Regions from separate parts of the Rhizobium sp. BK512 genome, predicted to be linked through region 2. Evidence: predicted binding sites of a transcription regulator. Region 2 holds the regulator's gene; the other holds the start of a gene.
The links. Region 2 encodes LexA, which represses DNA repair genes until DNA is damaged. Its sites were predicted from a motif close to TGTTCNNNNTGTGTTCNG; they were not measured.

Region 1 (8,154 bases), on a different contig from region 2:
GCGATGGCGGCTGATGTCTGGACCTGACGACAAACACGTTAGCCTCGCATTGATCGACGGGTCGACCCTTCTAACTCTTTAGAAGATGGCGTCTCGCTTGTTGCCTCGGATCGATCTGTTCAGCTTGCCGAACCAGCGATGCAGATCATCGCTGCGGATCCTTCATCTCCAGATATGTCAAACCGATGAGGCGCTCTTCGCGTTGGTCCGAAAGCCTGCGCAAGAAAGATCTGAAGATAATGCAGTGACCACGTTTCTGACCCGCCGCTAAAGCTGAAAATGATCCGTAGATGCAGATATGACTAAATCCAGTACTCAATAGGGACGATCCGCTTACACTGTTTTGATCGTCCCCGAGTAGGACCTTGGTCCGAGGCCGGTTGTCGCGGCAGTCCTATCTTCATTCCTGCCTGTTCACGAAGAACCTCACAATGCCGGTCTTCACGCCACTTGGAGGGCGCAGAGACCGCTTCAGAAAGGAGATCGCCATGTCATCCACGGAAGATCCGAAACTTCTGCCGCACAATACTGCGCGCAGACATTTTCTAGGTGTCGCTGCTGCCGCCGGTGTTCGGCTCGCGGGCGTGGCGGCATTGGCCACGGCAATTTCCACATCTCCTGCGAGTGCATTGGGACGCCGTTGGGGCCACGGTGGCTCGGGTGGACACGGCGGTTCCGGTGGGCACGGAGGCTCCGGGGGGAGCGGTGGTTCCGGCGGCGGCGGTGGCGGCGGCGGTCCGCAGTGCTTCCTGCGGGGAACGGGTATCCTCACGGATTGCGGTGAAAGGCCTGTCGAGGATCTGCGTGCCGGCGATCGCGTTGCCCTTCCGGATGGAAGCACTCGTCCGATCAGGTGGGTCGGCCGCCAGGCCTTCAGGAAGAACGGCGCACGCTGGCAGGAAGCCGTCGTGCCAATCCGCATTCGCCGCCATGCGCTGGACGGCCGCACCCCGCACTCCGATCTCTACCTGTCATCCGGCCATGCGCTGTTTCTGAACGGCGTCCTGATCCGCGTGAAGGATCTCGTCAACGGCACGACCATTGCACCGGTCACTCCGGCCGACGACATGCCGCTCGAATATTATGCCGTACTGCTCGATACGCATGAGGCCATCCTGGCCGAAGGTGCGGCGGCTGAGAGCTTCCATCTCGTGGACAACAACCACGAGGCCTTCTCCAATTTCGCGGAGTTCAAGCGCCTCTATGGCGAAAGGCCCGGCGTGATGACATCCTATGCCCCGGTGCTGGGCGAGGAAGGTGGCTGGAAGCACCTGAAAGCGCTCCTCCTCCTTGGCGTTTCGCCTCTGGTGCCGGTGCGCGATCCATTCGCGGATGCCTGCAGGAAGATCGACGCGCAGGCCAGGGAACTGTCGGCCTGATCCACTGCGGGCTTGCTTGCCGGGCGCATCTCGAAACCGGAGAGCTCAGTCGCTCAGACCGCGCAACGGCCTTGCCAGGCCACATGCATAGAAGAAGAAAAGCTGGGCGTCTATCCTGGCCATTCTGGTCGCCGAGGACGAGTATTACTTCCGAAGACCTAGTCGACTCGCCTCGGAGCGACCGTGATTGGGCGCACCTCAACGCTCGAACGAGCCTGGATCTGCTCGAAGATGCTGAGCAGATAGACAGCGCTGTGCTAGACATCAGTCTCGGTGGGAAGATGAGCTGCCGACCTTCTCGCGAAGCGGGGCATACCGTTTCTACTCGCCACCGGCCACCGTCTCGGCCATGGCAACTTCGCCAAGCTAGAAATGTAACAGACCCTGCGGATGTACGAGCGCTGCGATCACCCGCCTACCTGACCAGTTCCCTCGGTGGCGCCACTTCCAGCCGTTCAGCGTCGCACCGAACCTTACCGCATTCGACATGGCTGAATGGGTCTGTAAACAGCTAGGAAAGCTGGCGACGCAGCGACACCGTTCGGGTGACACATCCCAGGCACTCATTGCAAACATGGCGCAATAGCCTCAGAGGACGCCACGTCCAGCTCCAAGGATTTGCGACTGTTCCATCGCCCCAAATGCCCGCGACCGCGGGTCCGCATGGTTCAAAAACCGGCGGTTATGGCGTGGACAGGACCTTCTGCCGGTCTTCTCTGCTGGCGTCAGGCGTAACACCCGAAGGTCGCGATGCCGGCTTGAGAGAACCGAGCGGAACTTGACGGACGGCGCGAAGTTTCGATGTAAACCCGGAGCTTTCCCATGTCGACCATCGCCTCCCACCACGAGCCGGACCTTGCCAACCGCCTCGATCGTAATATCGAAGCGCTTCTTCAACGACGGCGCGAGGAAGCTCGAAAGGCGTCGGCGCAGGAAAAAGCTGCGGCCACAATCACCCGCTTCGCCGGCTCGATGACCTTCGTTTACATTCACGCCATATTGTTCGGTGGCTGGATCCTGATAAACGTTGGGGTGCTCCCGTTTCTCCCGGCATTCGACCCTTCTCTCGTCATCCTGGCGATGGTGGCGTCGGTGGAGGCGATCTTCATTTCGACCTTCGTCATGATCAGCCAGAACCGCATGGCCGAGGCCGACGATAAGCGGGCCGATCTGAATTTGCAGATCTCGCTGCTGTCCGAGCACGAGACCACGCAACTTCTCACAATCGTTGCCGCCATCGCCGAAAAGATGGGTCTCAACCTCGAACAGAAGGCGGAGATCGAGGAGCTTCAGGAGGACGTCACGCCAGAGGAAGTTCTCGACACAATGGAGAAGATCTCGAATGACGCGGACATCGGTCTCGACAGCGCGACTTCGAGCACCGAATAGCTATGCTTCAAATAACCGTCCGTGCCGCGGCCGAAGGCGTCATGTCCAGGATGGTCCGGAGCGGCGCTCTAACCGAGCCAGTGGACGATTGCCGCGCAGGACACACCGTGGATTGAATTTCAGCTCGGCTCGTGAACACGAGGTTGTCACCGAGATGACGGACGCCGCCAATCCGCGCCGAGATTGCACTCTTCTCTGTTTCAGCAGACTGAAGGCTTTCGACGTGTGCCCCCGGAGCCGGTGAAACATCGTCAGGTGTGCCGCGGAAAACCGTCAAAAGGACAGCGTTTCTGGCCAACAGATCGAGCCGTAGCATCATCCTCGGCATTCGGCCTGTCGGATCATCGGATGGTGTCAAACCGGCGGTCCGGGCTCGTCGCGTGAAGTCGAATCGATTAAAAAAGTGTCTGCTGGGTGGGAGTAGTCGTTTTAGGTGTTTCCGTTTCTCCTCGCCGCAGAAGCTCCGCCCGGGCGCTGAAGCGAACGTCCGCGTCGCGGTCGCTCAGAAAGGTGGTGAGTGCGTCGATAGTCAGACGGTCCCAGTTTTTCCCACGGTCAGGGCCCGCCGGGACCCGCGGAAGCAGGCCAGGCTGAGAACTCCACAACAGGAGCTCATCCAGAGACGCGGAATTCAACTCGTCACGCAGATGGTGGGCGCTGACATAAGCGTCGGGCATGGCTCGATGGGCGGGAAGGCCGATCTCATGAATCAGACCTTCCGGCGCACGCTGATATCGCAACATCTGGTTGGAAAACCTCGGAAGTTCTGGCCAGACGCGCAGTGCACATTTCCATGTGCAAATCCAGGGCGTGGCCCCTGCCAGTCTGGGTGTGCAGTAGCGCTGCTCGAAAGCGGCACGGTGGGCGGCAAGGGCGACTATCGGGTAAGATGGCCGCAGGATGCTCGGCGCCACCTCTTTCCAGAACGGTGCGCCTGAGACTTCGCAATCCTGAATATGATGGATCGCCATGGTCTCTGCTGAAATGGGGCGGCCAGGATTCACAAGCACCGAGCCGCGCTCTGCCGAGATCTGCCATCGCCCATCCTCGTCCTGAAAAACGTCCTGCCACCCAATCTCGCAGACGTCGGCCGGCCCGTTGCCGGCCGTTTCAAGGTCGATGACGCGAATGCAGGGTGGGGACATTTCGGCTTTCACTGCTGGTGGTTCCCCTCCCGGCTCTTGAATTATAAACCTAGCCCGAGTTGCGGTTGTTCCACGTCGTCGGCATCCTTGTCATTGATGAGCGACGACAGTGTCACGCCGAGAAGCCGAACCGGCCGCTTGAACGGATATACACCCGCAAGCAAGACGTTTGCGGCCCCGAGAATATCATCGACGCCCGCGTAGGGAAGGGGATTTGTTCGGCTCCGGGTCGCCTGGGTAAAGTCGGAATATTTGACCTTCACCGTCACCGTTTTGCCGCTGAAACCCTTGGCATTGCAGTAAGACCAGACCTTTTCGGCGAGCGGCCGCAGCTCGCTGGTCGCGAGATCGAGATCGCTGATGTCGACAGTGAATGTATCTTCCGCGCCGACCGACTTGCGCATCCGATCTGGCCGGACCTGGCGCGCATCGATGCCCCGCGCAATGCCATAGAAGTACTGGCCGGACTTCCCGAAATGATCTATCAGGAACATCAGGGGCTTTGCCTTCAGATCCGCACCGGTCTCAATGCCGAGCCGTCGCATCTTCTCCGCTGTGGCCGGGCCGACGCCATGGAACTTGTTCACCGCGAGTTGCTCCACGAAAGCCGCACCATTCTTCGGCGTGATGACCGCCTGGCCATTCGGCTTGTTCAAGTCCGAGGCCATCTTCGCAAGAAACTTGTTGTAGGAGATGCCTGCCGAAGCGCTCAGCCCGGTTACCGCTTTGATCCTTGCACGGATCTCCAGCGCAATCTCGGTGGCGACCGGCATGTCTTTGAGATTTTCGGTGACGTCGAGATAGGCTTCGTCGAGCGAGAGGGGTTCGATCACCGGCGTATACTGCGCAAAAATCTCGCGGATCTGCTGCGAAATGGCACGATAGACTTCGAACCGCGGCTTCACGAAAATCAGGCTCGGGCACTTCCGTGCCGCCGTGACCGACGCCATTGCAGAGCGAACCCCAAATTCGCGCGCCTCGTAGCTTGCTGCTGCGACGACGCCGCGGGCGGCCGCTCCGCCAACAGCCACGGGTTTGCCGCGAAGCTCCGGATTATCGCGCTGCTCGACCGATGCGTAAAAGGCATCCATATCCACATGGATGATTTTCCTCATAGGCAAGGCAGTTGCGTCCATTGGTCAGTAAGCCGGTCCGTTAAAACAAAAGCAGAACATAGCAGCTTCCGACGCCGCGTCCAGGTGAAAGTCACATCTGGCGAATCTACAAGCGGTCCCTCTCCTCCGGGGGCTAGGAAGCAAAAGCGAAGATTGAGAGAAAACAATGGCGACACGAACCTAATCACAGAGCCATCTTCGACCGCGGGAGCTTCCCGTCACTCGGGAGACGTCTTCCATTGCCTATGCCGTGATACCCGTCGCCGTCTGACGGTCTGTTTCCGCCGATCGACGCCGCGATCGTTCCAGGCTTAAACATTCCTTTCATCACACCGGATGTCTATTGGGCCTTTGCATAAAAGAAATCTCGTGAAACGTTTGTGCACGTTCCTCGGGCGAATTGACGGGCTCAGTGCAGACGCTCGGCAGGTTCGCCGAAGTCAAAGCCCAGTAAGGTCAGGACAAACAACATGCGCAATACGCGGGGCAGCCATGACTTGCAGCGCACGTGGCGCGTCGCCACATGACTGCGACCGTCGACAGACCTTCACATCAGCTGCGCCGCGATCCTCGCCCGCGCCGGAGAACAACATGCACGGAATATCGAAGACCTTGGATGCAATGACGCTTCTCGAACGCACCAACCTGCTCGAGACAGTGGCGGACGCGCTTGAAGCATCTGCCGACGAAGCCAAGGTTGAAGGAGACGCGCGGTTTGTCGAAAATTCTTTGTCCGTGATGAACACCATTCGCGGGATGTGTTGCGATCTCGGATCGCGCGACCTCGAGGTTGCCGAACTGCTGCTCGAGCAGGGAATTATGATGGTATACCAGTTCTCAAATCGGAAGCCTGAAAAAGTAGCGCTACACTGAGGCCTGTGCCGTCGTTGAGCCCAGGGACGGCGTCATCGTCATTTGCCATATGCCTGAAATCAAGGTGAGCTCTCTTCACTGTAACGAGGCCAGCTTTCTCCAGGTTAGACTCGCCCAGCCGTTCACTCAGCCTGACGCAATTCTCGAGATTGCCTGCTGCACAGGTGCGGATGCACCGGTCGACGTCTCACGACTTTGTACCCACCGGCGGAACCTGCTTCCTCCGTCTTGGTTAGACCAGGGATGAATTTCGAACGACCAGCAATCGGTTGAGCAAATGACGCCCCAACGCTTTCGTCACCTGGGTTGAAAAGGTGGAGCGCACCCCCGAAGAGATCGCCATACGGCGGGCCAGGCGCGCAGAACGTCGGCAGAAACAGCGCGACGCCAATGTCACGCGGGCTGCTAAGATGCACCTCGCCCGTCTTGCCGGAGATCCGTCCCCGATAGCAACCAATGGCGATATTACGGGCCGCATCCATGTTGGTTGTTCCGGATGGTACTACTGGCACTGGAAAGGGTCTTTCTATCCGACCGATACGCCGTCGAGCGAGTTGTTTTCGATCTACCAGGCCAACTTCAAGACAGTGGAACTCAATGCCCCGTTTTATTCCTGGCCAACGGTTGGCGCGGTCAAGACCTGGATACGACAGGCGCTTCCCGGTTTCGTCTACACGGTCAAGGTGTGTGAGCTCATCACCCATGTCCAGCGTTTTCAGCAGACACAAATTCTCATCGATGACTTCGGCTATATTGCCGACCTGCTTGGACCGAGGATGGGATGTTTCCTGTTTCAGCTGCCGCCGAGCATACGATACTCGCCGGAAATGTTGCACTCGATCTTGTCGCAGCTCGATCACCGACGTCGAAACGTCATCGAATTCCGTCACAAAAGCTGGTGGAACCCGGAGGTTTATGCTGCGTTCAAAGCGGCTGGGACGATTTTTTGCGCCTGCAGTGGACCTCGGTTGCCAGACGAACTCGTGTGCACCGGCGATGACGTCTACGTCCGTTTCCACGGGATCGAAAAATGGTATCGCCACGACTACAGCGACGCCGAGCTGGAGCTGTGGGCAGAGCGCATAGGCCAAAGTGGCGCCAAGACCATATGGGTCTATTTCAACAACGACCGCGACGGTAACTCAATCAAGAACGCTAAGCGCCTGGCTGAGATGCTGAAGCCTCAGCGCTAAGGCGAATGAGGCGCTGCGACCAGGGGCTTCAGCTGCTGGAGCCTGGGAGGTCGAACCAGAGGAGAACCGAGCCCACGCAAGCCTCACAGAACGTCCTGCTTCAATCGGGTGGGCGTGCTCTGCTCCCGTTGAGGCAAGAACTGAGGAAGACATGACGATAGTCATCCACCGACTACGGCACAGTTTCCGGGCAAGATCGCAAGAAACCATTGATCCCGCGACCTGAGATCGATCGCTGCGGCCAGGCGTGGCCCCTGGTACGTGGCCTGGAGCAATCGCCCGATCGTTAAATTCTTAGCGAGTTCGCTAACGCCACGTTATATGCCGCATGAAAGGGTGCCGGCCGGAGGTGGCAATGGTCGCACTGGTTTCCTGTATTGCCCAACAGCACAATTTTCCGCTTCTGTCTGTCGCCGTATGTGTCTGCGTCGCAGGAAACTTGGCCGCGGTCTTCATGCTGTCTCGTGCTCGCCAGTGTGTTCGAGTCCACCGGAACCTGTGGCTCATTGTGGCAGGTTTCGTGCTCGGCGGGACGATATGGGCGACGCATTTTCTCGCCATGCTGGCCTACAACATCCCTGTCTCCTATCAGCTGTTTGCGACCGGCACATCTATTTTGGTCGCGGTCGCGATCTCGTGCCTCGGGTCTTTTGCGACTGTCGGCATGCCTCGCCGTCGAGGCGCAGTTACAAGTGGCTGCTTCCTTGGCCTCGCGATCGGGGCAATGCACACGATCGGCTTGAGTGCTATCTGGAACTCGGCCTACGTCGAAACCAGAGCTGACACCGTCATTGCAGCATGGTTGCTTGGCCTCCTGTTTACGGTCGCGGCAATGTTCGTCAGTTGCTGCGAGCTGACGAGGATCAGATTGGTGTTCACGGCATTGCTTCTCGTGGCCGCCGTCTTGAGCCACCATCTGATTTCAATGAGCGGCCTGCGAATTGTGCCCCTCTACCCGGGCCCTGAAAACGGGTTGACGTTTATCAACCGTATCGGCATTGCCGCTGCCGTATGCGTGGTATCAAGCCTGCTGATCTCGGCAGGTGTTGCCGCACTCTTC
Region 2 (8,154 bases):
TGAAAAACTCCTCGGAGCGGGCCCATGAAGCCAATGCGATGATGTCAGCCACGAAGGAGAGCGCGGCGCATTCCGCCGAGATCGTTCGTGAAGCAGTGACTGCCATGGAGAAGATCGAGGACTCAGCGGTCAGGATCGGCGATATTATCAACGCCATCGATGAGATCGCCTTTCAGACCAATCTTCTAGCGCTCAACGCAGGTGTCGAGGCAGCACGCGCCGGAGACGCGGGGAAAGGCTTTGCCGTCGTCGCTCAGGAAGTCCGCGAGCTCGCCGGACGCTCTGCCAATCTCGCCAAGGAGATCAAGCTTCTCGTCGAGACGTCGTCGCGACAGGTTTCCGCGGGCGTTTCACTTGTCAACCGTACCGGCGAGGCACTCGGCGATATCGACCGCCAAGTGCTGCAGGTGACGGCGCTGATCGAAGCGATCGTGCGCTCGTCTTCGGAACAGTCGGTCGCGCTTGTCGAGGTCAACGCTGCCGTCAACCGGATGGATCAGGTGACCCAACAGAATGCTGCCATGGTCGAGGAAACGAACGCCGCCTGCCAGGAACTCGGCACCGAGGCGTCCCAGCTCGGGCGCATGCTCTCCCGCTTCGCACTGGAGGAAAAGCGCCCGTCCCGGGCGGCAGCGTGATGCCGCCCGCTGTTCAGGCGGCCTTGGCGATCGCGTCGAAGGCGAGAAGCTTCTCGAGAAGTCGCGGCATGTCCTTGAGGTAGACCATGTTCGGCCCGTCGCAGGGGGCGTTATCAGGATCCTGATGGGTTTCGATAAAGACACCGGCGACGCCGACGGCCACGGCTGCACGGGCCAGCGTCTCCACGAACTGCCGCTCGCCGCCGGAGGTTTCCCCCTGCCCGCCAGGCTGCTGGACTGAATGCGTGGCGTCGAAAATGACGGGGGCGCCCGTTGCTGCCATGATCGGCAGGGAACGCATGTCGGAGACCAGGGTATTGTAACCGAAGGACGCACCACGCTCGCAGAGCAGAATGTTCGGATTGCCGCTCTGGTTCAGCTTGCCGAGCACGTTCTTCATGTCCCAAGGCGCCAGGAACTGGCCCTTCTTGACGTTGATGACGCGGCCGGTCTTGGCAGCGGCGACCAGGAGATCCGTCTGGCGAGACAGAAAGGCTGGTATCTGCAGGATATCGACGACCTTACCCACTTCGGCGCATTGTTCTTCGTTGTGGATGTCGGTCAGAACCGGAATGCCGAGTTCTTTCTTGAGATCGGCGAAAACTTCCAGCCCCTTTTCAAGGCCGACACCGCGTTTGCTCGACAAGGACGACCGGTTCGCCTTGTCGAAAGAGGTCTTGTAGACGAGCCCGATGCCGAGCTTGGCGCAGAGTTCCTTCAATGTGCCGGCAACCATGAATGCATGGTCGCGGCTTTCCATTTCGCAAGCGCCAGCAATCAGCGACAGACGTGAAGCATTGGAGAAGGTGACCTTGCCGGCGCCTTCGCCGACCGTCACCACGGAGTTGGTAGTAGAGCTCATGATGTTTCCTCAAAGGCGAAGAGTACGCCCTGGCCGGGCGCAGGCTTCACCAGAATACGGTTGCCCTTGCGTGTATAGGTCACCCCGTTAGCAGCCAAATGCGCTTCTGTCACGGCCAGATCGCCGACAGCAAAGCGGATCGCCCGACCGCGCAGACCACGATCGGTATCCGACGTGGCAAGATCGAAATAAGCCTCCAGACCTTCCGGGGTCATCAGGCTGATCTTTGCGTTTCCGGTGGGCACGTCCAGCCCGAAACTCGTGACCTCAGTAGATGCGCCCTTTGCCGTGGAGCGAACGAACTCACCGAAGGCTGTCGGCTCGGGGGCCGCGAGCGCGATCTCGGCAATGCCTGTGACACCATTGGCATGGGTCTCAAGCGCGGTCCGGTCGGCAGGAAGCGGATTAACGCGTTCGACTGCGAAGAGAAAGAAATCCGGTGCCCGCAGGTCGCCAGCGAAGGCGAGCCGGAAGCCGGCAATATTCTCCGTGCCATCCGGCATTTTAACAGGGCGCTCGAACTGCAGCACAGAACCGGCACTCATACTGTCCTTCACGAATCGAGCATGTTCGTGCTTTGCATCTGCCGTCGCAAAGCCAATCGCGGACAGTCCTTCGCTGCCGCAGCGGAAGCGAAAAGCCTGATTGCGGGCGGTGAACACATTGCCATCGTGTGCTGCCCCCTCGCTCTCTTCGACGCTCGCGACACCCAGGGGCTCCAGATAGGTTTTGTCGGCAAAGAAAACGCAGGCATTTTCGGTCCCAAAAGGATGACGGGCATCCGGCGCCACAGTGAAACCAAGCTTGCCAAGTCTTTCGCGGGCAAGGTCGATATCGGTAACCGGCAAAACGAGATGATCGATTGCAAGCGTATCTTGGCTCATTAGGTCCCCTCCAACAGTCACAAGGAGATGTGCTTCAGCAGGTGTTGCGAGACAAGGCCGCGAAGGCCCGGGCGCGAGAAAAATAAAATTCTCACCAGAATGGACAGAAGTTTTACGAAAATTTAGCTACTTGCGGAACACATATGGAACATATAGTGTCCGTTCTGGATTTGTTTCAAGACTGGGGTGCACGCCATGCTTACGCGCAAACAACAGGAACTCCTTCTTTTCATTCACGAAAGGATGAAGGAGTCGGGCGTTCCTCCGTCTTTCGACGAGATGAAGGATGCGCTGGATCTGGCCTCGAAATCCGGTATTCACCGGCTGATCACGGCGCTTGAGGAGCGCGGCTTCATTCGCCGGCTTCCGAACCGGGCACGCGCGCTCGAAGTCATCAAACTGCCGGAGGCCTACAGCCCCAGCCTGCAGCCACGTCGCGGCTTTTCACCGAGCGTCATCGAAGGCAGCCTCGGCAAGCCGCAGCCCGTTGCAGCGCCGGCTCCGGCAAAACCAGCGCCTGCTGCCGATAACGGCAACTCGGTCTCCGTCCCGGTCATGGGCCGCATCGCTGCCGGTGTGCCAATCTCGGCAATCCAGAACAATACGCATGACATCACCGTTCCTGCCGATATGCTCGGCTCCGGCGAACATTATGCGCTCGAAGTTCGCGGCGACTCGATGATCGAAGCCGGCATCTTCGATGGCGACACCGTCATCATCCGAAATGGCAGCACCGCCAACCCGGGTGATATCGTCGTTGCCCTCGTCGACGACGAGGAAGCAACACTCAAGCGCTTCCGCCGCAAGGGCGCATCGATTGCGCTCGAGGCTGCAAACCCTGCCTATGAGACCCGAATTTTCCCACCGGATCGAGTGAAGGTTCAGGGAAAGCTTGTCGGCCTCATTCGCCGCTATCACTGACCGGTGACTGGCTTGCGTCTGTGAATGTATCGCTGCGCCAGTCATAGGCGCGGTGGCGCATCCAGGGGCGTTGCAATGGGCCGAATGCGGTTGCGACATCGATTCCACTATCTGTGAAGCGAAGCTCGACAGAACCTGTCTTGCGTAGCGTCTCGCCGGTAAAGAGCAGCGCGCCGGAACGACAACGGTCCAAGCGCAATCGGACAGGGGTTACGACAATATCGGCCGTATCGCAGGCCGGCCCGAGATAGGCAGCATTTTCGATGACAGTCAGTTTCTTTCCATTGCCTAGCAAGGCGGTACACCAGGTGCGCTTTTGGCAAGAGAATCGTGACGTTGGGCTGATGGCGAGTGCCTGCCTCATTGCCTCTCTGGCTTCATTCTGTTGATCGGGTGACAGCTGCAATCTTTTGCCATCTGACATGGTGGGTGTCTTGGTTGCTTGAAGCATAACCGGCTTCTGATGCTCTTCGATGGCAAGTGCCCTCTGCCATTGTTCGAAAATGAAGGCTGGCGGCTTTTCACGGTTTGAAGCCATTGCCTCTCCATCGATTACAGCGACCAGGCTGCCGTCTTCCGAGATGGCGACGTCGGGCACCGCTTCTGATGGAAGCAACACAACAGCGAACGTTGAAACAGTGATTATCGCGGTTCCGATATGCCGCAACCGGGTTCTGAGCAAGGTCAGCAACAGGAAGCCGAAGACGGCTGCCGGAAAGTACCAGCCGGGTAAGCGGGCAACATCTATATTGCCGCCCCACCCCGCCACCGCCTTTGCAATGGCGATCACCAGGTCGAGCCCGAAGCCTGCCACCGGCCATAGCCAGCCATCCAGACCAAAAGGCATCAGCAGCATCGCCAGCATGCCGGCCGGCATGACGATGAAGGAAATGACCGGCATGGCCGCGAGATTTGCCGGCAGGCCATAAGCAGTCAGCCGGTGGAAATGTTCGATCGAAAACAGCGCCGTCGAGAAACCACCGATGAGAGACGTCAGGAAAATACCGCCGAAGAAGCTGCCGACCATGAAGAAAGGTTTCATGATCGGAAGTTTGGCAAAGGCATTCTCCCTCATCGGCCGCCCTTTCCAGAGGTCGTATCCGGCGACCAGGGCAAGTGTTGCGGCGAAAGACATCTGGAAGCTCGGTCCGAGCACTTCCGATGGTGAGACCGCGAGGATCACGAGAGCCGACAGCGCCACGTTTCTGAGGCTGATAGACGGCCGGTCGAAGAAGACGGCAACCAGCATGATCGCCATCATGATGAAGGCGCGTTCGGCTGAAACGGCAAAACCCGAGATCAGATAGTAGGCCGTTACCGCAGCGAGTGCGCCGGCTGCCGCGATCTTCTTAGTCGGCCACGCCTGCGCAATACCCGGGAACAGGCTGAGAATGACGCGCAGCCCGACAAAGAAGATACCGGCGGAGAGTGCCATATTGAGGCCAGAGATCGCCACGATGTGGGCAAGGCCGGACTGCCGCAGTGCCTCCGTCGTTTCATCCGAGATCGCTCGTCTCTCATCGGTGACAAGTGAAGCGGCAAAGGCCCCGGTGTCGCCCGGCAGAGTGGAGCGAATCCGATCGCCGATGCCGCTTCGCAGGCGGTAGAACCACTCCAGGACGGTCTCGCCGACAGAGCCCGCCTGTTCCGTAACCTTCTTCGGTGCTCCATAGAAGAAGCCGTTCGCACCAATGCCGTCAAAATAGGCGCTGAAGGCAAAATCGTTGAGGTGAGGAAGCGCGGGTCCTGCCGGAGGCGTCAGACGCGCCCTGCCCTCTATGATATCGCCGAGTTCAAAGGGCCGGGCGGCGCCGCGTACGAGCACAGAGATGCGCTCGGGAGGACGCTTGATTTCGGGGGCATCCGTGCCGGTGACGTCAAGGATATAACGCCAGCGCCCTTCACCATCGCCCTCTCGCCGTTCGATCCGGCCAGTCAGCGTTGTCGTCACGGCTGAATCGAGGATCAGCGTCCTTGCCCGCCATGTTTCGATCTGTGCCGAGAGCATCCCGCCGGCAAAGAGAAGCAGGGCAAGCAGTATTGCCCGCAGTCTGGTCCGGGCGTGGCTGCAGAGCGCAACGGCAATGGGGAGAACGAGCAGGCAAAGGCCGAGCGAGACCGCCGGAACGTTCGAGGCTGCCAGAAACCAGGTCGCAGCACCCGCACCAAGGAAGACCGGCGAGAAGAGAACGAGGCGACCGTGACCGGCTTCTTCGGTCGCCATGCGCACGGACGACCCGGCGTATCGTTTTGCAACGGTCGCCAATCGCCATCGAAACGGGATCGCAACCTGCGTCCGAGCCGATAGAGGCACAACGGCGCGCGGCACAACACCAGCAAAATCCATATTTTCATCAATGGATTGCTCGTACCGTTCTCTTGTCTCCAACCCCGTCATAATCGCCTGGACCCGCCCCCGGATACCGTCAGAATGCAACCTCAGATCAAAACGCGCAAACAATAATCGATTGAAATACGAGGAAAATTCACAGGAGCGAAAAAACCAGTCAAATCATGGTGTTCTGCTATGCATTCAGCTCATCGCTGCACTGCCTAAAAGATGATGCCGCGATGCACAAAATGGCATCACGGTAACTTGGCATTAGCTTCCCGATCATATAGCTATCGCTGAGGACGCTTAACTCTTATGGCGCTTTTGCGGCGCCACCGCCACTCCGGAGGATCAGCATGACGGATCAAAGCGCTACAATCAAAATCGGTGAAAAATCAGTCGACCTGCCCGTGCGAAAAGGCACGGTTGGACCTGATGTCATCGATATCGGTGCACTCTACAAGAACACGGCTTCCTTCACCTACGATCCCGGGTTTACGTCGACCGCATCCTGTGAATCGAAGATCACCTATATCGACGGTGACGAGGGTGTGCTGCTGCATCGCGGCTATCCGATCGAGCAACTGGCCGAACACGGCGACTTCCTTGAAGCCTGCTACCTGCTGCTTTACGGCGAACTGCCGACCGCAGCTCAGAAGAAGGACTTCGACTATCGCGTCACGCACCACACCATGGTGCACGAGCAGATGAGCCGCTTCTTCACCGGCTTCCGCCGCGACGCCCACCCGATGGCCGTCATGTGCGGCTGCGTCGGCGCGCTTTCGGCCTTCTATCATGACTCTACCGACATCACCGATCCGCACCAGCGCATGGTCGCCAGCCTGCGCATGATCGCGAAGATGCCGACGCTTGCCGCCATGGCCTACAAGTACCATATCGGCCAGCCCTTCGTTTACCCGAAGAACGACCTGGACTACGCGTCCAACTTCCTGCGCATGTGCTTTGCCGTTCCGTGCGAAGAATATGTCGTCAATCCGGTGCTTGCACGCGCCATGGACCGTATCTTCATCCTGCATGCCGATCACGAGCAGAACGCGTCGACCTCGACGGTCCGTCTCGCCGGCTCTTCGGGCGCCAACCCGTTCGCCTGTATCGCTGCCGGCATCGCCTGCCTCTGGGGCCCAGCTCACGGCGGTGCTAACGAAGCAGCTCTCAACATGCTGACGGAAATTGGCACGGTTGACCGCATTCCGGAATATGTCGCTCGCGCCAAGGACAAGAACGATCCGTTCCGCCTGATGGGCTTTGGTCACCGCGTCTACAAGAACTACGATCCGCGCGCCAAGATCATGCAGAAGACCACGCATGAAGTCCTCGGCGAACTCGGCATCAAGGACGATCCGCTTCTCGAAGTTGCTATGGAACTCGAGCGTATCGCTCTGACCGACTCCTATTTCATCGAGAAGAAGCTCTATCCGAATATCGACTTCTATTCGGGTATCACGCTGAAGGCTCTGGGCTTCCCCACGACGATGTTCACCGTGCTCTTCGCTCTCGCTCGCACCGTCGGCTGGATCGCACAGTGGAACGAAATGATCGAAGATCCGGAACAGCGCATTGGTCGTCCGCGCCAGCTCTATATCGGCGAGCCGAAGCGCGATTACGTGCCGGTTTCCAAGCGCTAAGCGCTGACCTTTAGACAAAAAAGAACCCGGTCAGGAATGACCGGGTTTTTTGTTGGCGAGAACATCGAGCAATATCTGCGCCGCGTGCTCTCCGGGTGGACTCTTCGTCCGCATGCGCTGCCAGATGAGCTCGTAACCCTCCTTCATCGCCTTGAGCTGGTAGGTGTCGGCCGACAGCCTTTCCATCCAGCGTGCGAGGCTGGCACCACGAACAATGTCGTTCAGATATTCCGGCACGACGGCGTAGTCGGCGATCAGATTGGGCAATGCGCCGGTCCAGGTCTTGATGCCCGATGTCAGCATGCGCATGATCCAGTCGACCTTGTAGGCGGAAACGACGGGAACATCGGCAAGCGCCAGTTCAAGGATCACGGTTCCGGATGCCGCCATGGCCGCATCGGCTTCAGCGAAGGCTTTCCACTTCGCCTCGGCACCGACGACGATGTCAAGCTTGGCCGACCATCCCGCCGTCAGTTCGCGTACGAGTGCCTCCTTGTGCGCTACCGTTGGCAGAATGAAGCGCATCGCGCCATTGCGGGCAACGAGCTCATGAGCGGCAGCCTCGAAATAAGGCAGAAGCTTCCTGATCTCTGACGAACGCGAGCCGGGAAGAAGCAGGATCGTGCCATTGCCCGGCCTCCGACCGTCGCGCAGGCGGCGGGTTTCCAGAAGCGCGGGATCCGCGACCAGACGATGCCCGACGTAAGTGGTGGTCGGGCCATTGAGGCGCTGCATCGCTTCGGGCTCAAAAGGCAGAACGGCCAGCACATGATCGACGTAGGCGAGCATGCGCTGCGCGCGGTATTCCTTCCAAGCCCAGACACTCGGGCAGACATAGTTGACGACAGGCAGATCCGGTAGCGCCGTGCGC

Region 1: dinB (DNA polymerase IV) is a predicted target of LexA. The motif match lies at 5,070-5,087, and genes of this name have one in related genera.

What each region holds. Positions count from the first base shown of each region.
Region 1 is NZ_JACIAS010000012.1:6,842-14,995, forward strand. Features, by position in the region: gene FHX06_RS31750 (hypothetical protein) at 1-14, shown strand, start outside; gene FHX06_RS31755 (Hint domain-containing protein) at 489-1,379, shown strand; gene FHX06_RS31760 (DUF1003 domain-containing protein) at 2,202-2,768, shown strand; gene FHX06_RS31765 (DNA polymerase III subunit epsilon) at 3,164-3,925, opposite strand; gene dinB (DNA polymerase IV) at 3,955-5,028, opposite strand; gene FHX06_RS31775 (hypothetical protein) at 5,620-5,901, shown strand; gene FHX06_RS31780 (DUF72 domain-containing protein) at 6,216-7,094, shown strand; gene FHX06_RS31785 (EAL domain-containing protein) at 7,450-8,154, shown strand, end outside.
Region 2 is NZ_JACIAS010000002.1:779,596-787,749, forward strand. Features, by position in the region: gene FHX06_RS09760 (methyl-accepting chemotaxis protein) at 1-638, shown strand, start outside; gene kdsA (3-deoxy-8-phosphooctulonate synthase) at 652-1,500, opposite strand; gene FHX06_RS09770 (VOC family protein) at 1,497-2,384, opposite strand; gene lexA (transcriptional repressor LexA) at 2,580-3,305, shown strand; gene FHX06_RS09780 (ComEC/Rec2 family competence protein) at 3,286-5,703, opposite strand; gene gltA (citrate synthase) at 5,994-7,283, shown strand; gene lpxB (lipid-A-disaccharide synthase) at 7,314-8,154, opposite strand, start outside.